2 regions of the Pseudomonas sp. ML2-2023-3 genome follow, and region 2 is predicted to be linked to the other one. Evidence: predicted binding sites of a transcription regulator. Region 2 holds the regulator's gene; the other holds the start of a gene.
What was found. Region 2 encodes FliA, which starts transcription of late flagellar genes. Its sites were predicted from a motif close to CTAAAGTTTNNNNNNNNNNNGCCGNTAA; they were not measured.
Positions count from the first base shown of each region.

Region 1: the regulator FliA is predicted to act here: its motif matches at 1,440-1,467, upstream of flgM (flagellar biosynthesis anti-sigma factor FlgM).

Region 1 is NZ_CP146343.1:4,601,326-4,604,734, reverse strand. It holds gene V6P94_RS21240 (flagellar regulator YcgR PilZN domain-containing protein) at 1-461, opposite strand, end outside; gene V6P94_RS21235 (flagella synthesis protein FlgN) at 558-1,025, opposite strand; gene flgM (flagellar biosynthesis anti-sigma factor FlgM) at 1,077-1,403, opposite strand; gene flgA (flagellar basal body P-ring formation chaperone FlgA) at 1,555-2,325, opposite strand; gene V6P94_RS21220 (chemotaxis protein CheV) at 2,404-3,366, shown strand; gene cheR (protein-glutamate O-methyltransferase CheR) at 3,379-3,409, shown strand, end outside.
Region 2 is NZ_CP146343.1:4,248,558-4,251,966, forward strand. It holds gene V6P94_RS19565 (chemotaxis protein CheA) at 1-71, opposite strand, end outside; gene V6P94_RS19570 (protein phosphatase CheZ) at 134-922, opposite strand; gene V6P94_RS19575 (chemotaxis response regulator CheY) at 943-1,314, opposite strand; gene fliA (RNA polymerase sigma factor FliA) at 1,517-2,257, opposite strand; gene fleN (flagellar synthesis regulator FleN) at 2,257-3,084, opposite strand; gene flhF (flagellar biosynthesis protein FlhF) at 3,204-3,409, opposite strand, start outside.

The DNA.
Region 1 (3,409 bases), 350 kb from region 2:
AGCAACTTGCCTTTGATCGGGGTTTTGAGTTTTTCACCCGCGACCTCCACGCTGACCAGATTGGCCAGCCGCAGGGCCGCACGAAATGCGTTGCGCCGCTGGTGGTAAACCACTTCGCGGGGTAGCGCACCGCGATAGCAGCGGTGATCCTTGCTGTCATCAAGGGTCAGCGGCGTGGTGCACTCCCAGGCAATGCGCACGCCATCGTGGAAACCCTCAACCCGAAACGGTATGCCAGCCTCAAGAAAGCGCTCGCCGTCACGGGGGATCATTTCGTCCAGCGCCATGGTGTTGCGCTCACGGTCTATATCCACCACATAGCTTTGGAAGCGCTGGGTGCGATCCTGGAAAGTGATGATCAGCGGGTCATGGCTCTCTTGCAGCATCCGCAGGTTGGAGGCAATTTCCAAAGGGGTGGTCAGCACCTTTGGCGGTTGCGGAGCATCTTGGGCGTCGAACACGGTTGATCAATCTCCAGACAAAATACAGCGACATGCAAAAAAGAGGCATTCTGCCATTATGGTGCGTGTCTCGCTACAGGCTGCGGATGCGCAGGCTCAAGCCTGGCTGTAGGCGCGATGCTTGTTGAGCATCGAAGTGGTGCCGCGGGCGTCATACAACGAGGGGGCTTCGCCGCCATGAAGAATGCGCAGCTGGTTGGCGGTGATTGCCTGCTGGGTCTGGATCGACTGTCCATTGAGCAGGTTCGCAGCCTGGCATTGGGCCAGTAACTGGTTCAGCACATCGCTTTGGCTGAGCAGTTGCGCGCCTACGCTTGAGTGGCTGGCAAGGCTTTCGAGGCCGCTGCGGTTGGTGGCCAGGCCAAGGGCCGCGAGAATCTCGCTGCGCTTGCGGCCATGTTGCTCCAGCAAAATGATCAACGACTGTTTGCGCGCCAGAATGTTTTCCAGCACCTGCATGTCGCGGCCTTTCAGGGCAATGGACTCGTCTTGCAGCAGGCCGAGCAGTTGTTCGGCGGGGGCCAGGTCATCATTGATCAGTTGCAGTAAATTTTCGTCGTGCATAACGGGCTCTGGGAGTTAAGCGTCCAAAAGCCTGGCACAGGCCATGTGGGCCTAGCGCTGGGCTTCCATGTTGAGCAGTTTGCTGGCGACCCGGTTGCTGTCGACTTTGTAGCTGCCCTCGGCGATGGCCTGTTTAAGCTCGGCCACCCGATTTTTGTCGACAACAGGTTGGTCACGCAACGAGTCGCTGATCTTCTGCAACTGCTGAGCCTCTTGGCTGAGGTGTACAGATTCCCCGCTAGGGGCGCTGGCGCTGGTTTGCTCAGGGCCTTTAGCCGGGGCCGCTTGCGTGGCGCTGCCTGCTTCCTGATTTGCATTGCTGCGCGTACTGCCGGTTAAGGGCGGCGCGCTGCCAAGACGACTGAAGTCGATGACCATAACGATAAACCTCTGGGTATTTGGACGCTTGCCATGTTTTCGGCCATACCCGGAAAAACTTTAGGCTCGATTAATCATAGCTTCACACAGAACTGTACTGATCTGCGTCAAACCACAGTGTAGGAAAGTCCGGAGACTGATGCCAACTTTCCTACAATGCCACCTCAACTTGACCGGGTGCTGTCACTCGGGCCCGGATCACACGCTTGGAGTTCAGGTTCTTGACTCGTATCTGCTCGCTGAGGCCTCCGTCTGACAGGGCTTCGCCGGGCATTTTGACACTTAACGTACCGCTACGGGCGCTGATGACCACATGGTCGCCCTTGCGCACGGTGGCAACCTGTTCCAGGTGCGTGAGGGTCAGTACCTGATCGGTGATCATGGGCCGCAGCAGCTTTTGACCCACTGCCAGTTCAGTCGCCGTCAGGTAGCCCTGATTGATCAGGCTGATATCCCGCTCGCGCAAGGTGACATCGGCATAGTCGATCACCATGCCGCGCTTGAGCGGGTGATTGACGATGACCACGTCACGGAACAGTTTGACCTGGGCTGGAACGAAGATAGTCCAGGGCGAGCCCCCTTCGCAGCGCACGCGCACGATCACCCGGCCCATGGGTTGTGCCGGGCTTTCGAGGGTTGCTGTCAATTCCTTGTCGCAATGAGCCAGTCGCAGACGGGGGTCAAGGTTGTTGACCTGGATCTGATATCGCCCCTCGGTCTGGCTGGTTGCCAGGTAGTCTTCAACGGTGAATTCAAGAAAGCCCTGGGTCACGCCGATAAGCTGATCAGGCGATGTAAACGCATCAGCCTGGGTATGAGTGCCCAGGCCAAGCAGGGTGCCAGCCGCCAGGACGCTCAGACAGCTGCGGCGCAGGGTCTGGAGGAAGGGCCGGTGGCAGGAAATTGTCGTTTTTGCGTTCATGGCCGATAAAAAAGCAAGCCCCGTGCCGTTTACCGGGAAGTGCGTGATGAAACTTGAAGTTTTTAAGAGGAGCTGAGAATGGCCGGGATGATGGATGCGGTTAACCAGCGCACTCAGCTGGTCGGGCAAAATCGCCTGGAGCTGTTGTTGTTTCGTCTGGATGGACCACAGCTTTACGGGATCAATGTGTTCAAGGTCAGGGAGGTGCTGCAATGCCCGAAACTGACCTTGATTCCCAAGTCTCATCCCGTGGTATGTGGTGTGGCGAGCATTCGAGGCGCGACCATCCCGATTCTCGATCTGGCCATGGCCACCGGGGCGGGGGCCCTGAAAGATCAAAGCAGCCCGTTTGTGATCATCACCGAGTACAACACCAAGACTCAGGGCTTTCTGGTTCGCTCGGTTGAACGCATCGTGAACATGAACTGGGAAGAGATCCATCCGCCGCCCAAGGGCACGGGTAACGACCATTACTTGACGGCCGTCACCCGGCTGGACGATCAACTGGTCGAAATCATCGATGTCGAGAAGGTACTGGCAGAAGTCTCGCCATCACCTGAAACCATCACCCACGGTGTAGTGGATGTCGAAACCCGGAGCAAGGCACTGTCATTGCGGGTGCTGACCGTCGACGATTCGTCGGTGGCACGCAAGCAGGTAGCCCGTTGCCTGCAAACGGTAGGCGTTGAAGTGGTGTCGTTGAATGATGGCCGTCAGGCGCTGGACTACCTGCGCAAGCTGGTGGAGGAGGGCAAGGACCCGTCTGAAGAATTTCTGATGATGATCTCGGATATCGAGATGCCGGAAATGGACGGCTACACCCTGACTGCTGAAATCCGTAACGATCCGCGGATGCAAAAGCTGCACATCATTCTGCATACTTCGTTATCCGGGGTATTCAATCAGGCTATGGTGAAAAAGGTCGGTGCCGATGACTTTTTGGCCAAGTTCCGACCTGATGACCTGGCATCCCGGGTAGTTGACCGGATAAAAGCAGCAGACCATAGCCAGGGCTCACCCCTGGCGGTCAAATCGATTTAAGAGGCAGGACATTTGTCGACGGCTAATTTGGATTTTGAACAGT
Region 2 (3,409 bases):
AGCAACTCCAGAATTTCGCCGGCTTCAACCAGGAAATCCTGAAGGATTTCTTCATCGGCGCCGAAGCTCATGTACGTGCTCCTTGAGAAAGGCCCGCGACGCCAGGCAACAGCGCCCGCACGTCTATCGAGTCCTAAAAACCTAAACTGGACAGCAAATCGTCTACATCATCCTGACCGGATACGACGTCATTACGTGTATCGGCATGAATCTGCGGACCTTCACCCTTGGCCTGGTTTTTTTGCGAATTATTTTCAGCGCGCAACGCATCACGGTCGTGTTCGATGCCGGCAAAGCGATCCACCTGACTGGCCATCAGCACCAGTTTGAGCAGATTGCTTTCAACGTCCGTGACCAGTTGCGTCACCCGCTTGATGACCTGACCGGTAAGGTCCTGGAAATCCTGGGCCAGCAAGATGTCGGTGAGGTTGGCGGACACGACCTGACTTTGCTCGTCGCTACGCGTCAAAAAACTGTCAACCCGACGCGCCAGCTCGCGAAACTCCTCGGCACCGATTTCACGGCGCATGAAGCGACCCCAGTCTGCACTCAGGGCCTTGGCTTCCTGCCCCAGGCCGTTGACCAGCGGCGTGCTGTTCTCCACCAGGTCCATGGTTCGATTGGCGGCCGCTTCCGTGAGCTTCACAACATAAGCCAGGCGTTCCGTGGCATCCGTGATCTGCGACACTTCTTCGGCTTGCGGCATGCTCGGATCAATATGGAAATTGACAATTGCACTGTGCAGTTCACGGGTCAGTTTGCCGACTTCGCGATACAACCCGCGATCACGGGTCTGGTTGAGTTCGTGAATCAGCTGCACTGCATCGCCAAACTGGCCTCTTTCAAGGCTTTCGACCAATTCGTGAGCATGTTTTTTCAGGGTCGACTCAAAATCGCCCTGTGTAGATTCTTTATGCTCCATAGCGCCCCCAAGGCAACCGATCAACCGATGCGATCAAAGATCTTCTCGATCTTGTCTTTGAGTGCGATAGCCGTGAACGGCTTGACCACATAGCCGTTAACACCGGCCTGGGCGGCTTCGATGATCTGCTCGCGCTTGGCTTCGGCGGTCACCATCAGCACCGGCAAGTGCTTGAGTTTTTCGTCGGCGCGCACGTGGCGCAGCAACTCGATACCGGTCATGCCCGGCATGTTCCAGTCGGTCACCAAAAAGTCGATGTGACCCAGATTGAGGATCGGCAACGCCGTGATGCCGTCGTCCGCCTCGACCGTGTTGGTGAACCCCAGGTCACGCAACAGGTTTTTAATGATCCGCCGCATCGTTGAAAAATCATCAACGATAAGGATTTTCATGTTCTTGTCCAATTCGACCTCCAAGCAGTCTTAAACGCGCCCGGTCTGGGGACACGCCATTCAATCAATTCGTTTTCAAACACCGCCAGAATCGACTGTGGGAGCGGGCTTGCTCGCGATGCTGGCGGCGCGGTTTTTCTGATTCACCGTGTCGATCCCATCGCGAGCAAGCCCGCTCCCACAATAAGTACGCGTGTTCCGGTCAGTGCGCTCGCCACTGGCTCAGGCGTGCACGCAGCCGCGCTGCGCACTGGCTGTGCAGCTGGCTCACACGGGACTCGCTGACCCCCAGCACTTCGCCGATTTCCTTGAGGTTCAGTTCCTCGTCGTAGTACAGCGCCAACACCAGCCGCTCACGCTCGGGCAGATGGGCAATCGCATCGGCCAGCGCGCCCTGGAAGCGTTCGTCTTCCAGATCGCGGGACGGCTCCGGGTGAGCACTTGCGCCATCCTCATGCAGCCCTTCGTGTTCGCCGTCCTGCAACAAGTCGTCGAAACTGAACAGGCGGCTGCCCAGGGTGTCATTCAAGATGGCGTAATAATCATCAAGGCTTAACTGGAGTTCGGCCGCAACTTCATGATCTTTAGCGTCACAACCGGTTTTTGCTTCAATTACCCGAATTGCATCGCTGACCATGCGCGTATTGCGGTGGACAGAGCGCGGGGCCCAGTCGCCTTTTCGCACTTCATCGAGCATGGCGCCACGAATGCGAATCCCGGCATAGGTCTCAAAACTCGCTCCCTTGGTGGCGTCGTATTTGCCCGACACCTCGAGCAGCCCGATCATCCCGGCCTGGATCAGGTCGTCCACCTGCACGCTGGCCGGCAAGCGCGCCAACAGGTGATAGGCGATGCGCTTGACCAAAGGGGCGTAACGCTCGATCAGCTCGTACTGGCTGTCACGGGACGCCTTGCTGTACATGCGATAGCCACTGGCGGTCATTAAAAGCGCCCCCCTGCTTGCTGCACCAGACGCTCGACAAAGAACTCCAGATGCCCGCGGGGGTTGGCGGGCAGCGGCCAGGTGTCGACTTTCTGGGCGATGGCTTTAAACGCCAGGGAGCACTTGGAGCGCGGGAACGCTTCGTAGACGGCCCGCTGTTTTTGCACGGCCTTGCGCACGCATTCGTCATACGGAACGGCGCCCACGTATTGCAGGGCCACATCCAGAAAGCGGTCGGTGACTTTAGTCAATTTGGCGAACAGATTGCGCCCTTCCTGCGGGCTCTGGGCCATGTTCGCCAATACGCGAAAGCGGTTCATGCCGTAATCGCGATTGAGCAACTTGATCAGCGCATAGGCATCGGTGATCGATGTCGGCTCGTCGCAGACCACCAGCAGCACTTCCTGGGCGGCGCGCACAAAACTGACCACCGACTCGCCAATCCCGGCAGCGGTGTCGATCACCAGCACATCCAGATTGTCGCCGAGGTCGCTGAAGGCCTGGATCAGACCGGCGTGTTGCGCCGGGCTCAGCTGCACCATGCTCTGGGTGCCCGAAGCCGCCGGCACGATACGAATCCCGCCAGGGCCTTGCAGCAAGACATCGCGCAGCTCGCAACGCCCCTCGACCACATCGGCCAGGGTGAATTTGGGGGTCAGGCCCAGCAGGACATCGACATTCGCCAGTCCAAGGTCCGCGTCCATCAACAGAACGCGCCTGCCCAGCTCGGCCAATGCGATGGACAAGTTGACTGAGACGTTAGTTTTACCGACGCCACCCTTGCCGCCGGTCACTGCGATCACCTGTACGGGATGCATGCTGCCCATGATCTTTTTTTACCTTGTCTTACTTAGACGCGGCTACATGCGTTGGCTGCCCGTTCCCCATTGGAACAAAACCTTCAGACCATCAGATGTAGGTACATTGCAACGTAATCTTGACTACCTCAGCCTACCCGCTTGGGAGGGCTGTGATAGATATCAGCGAACATATCGGCCATGGCTTCTTCGCTGGGTTCTTCCTGCATTTGCACACTCACTGCGCGACTCACCAACTGGTGACGGCGCGGCAGGTGAAGGTCATCCGGAATCCTTGGACCATCGGTGAGGTACGCCACCGGCAGCCCGTGACTGATCGCCAGGCTCAACACCT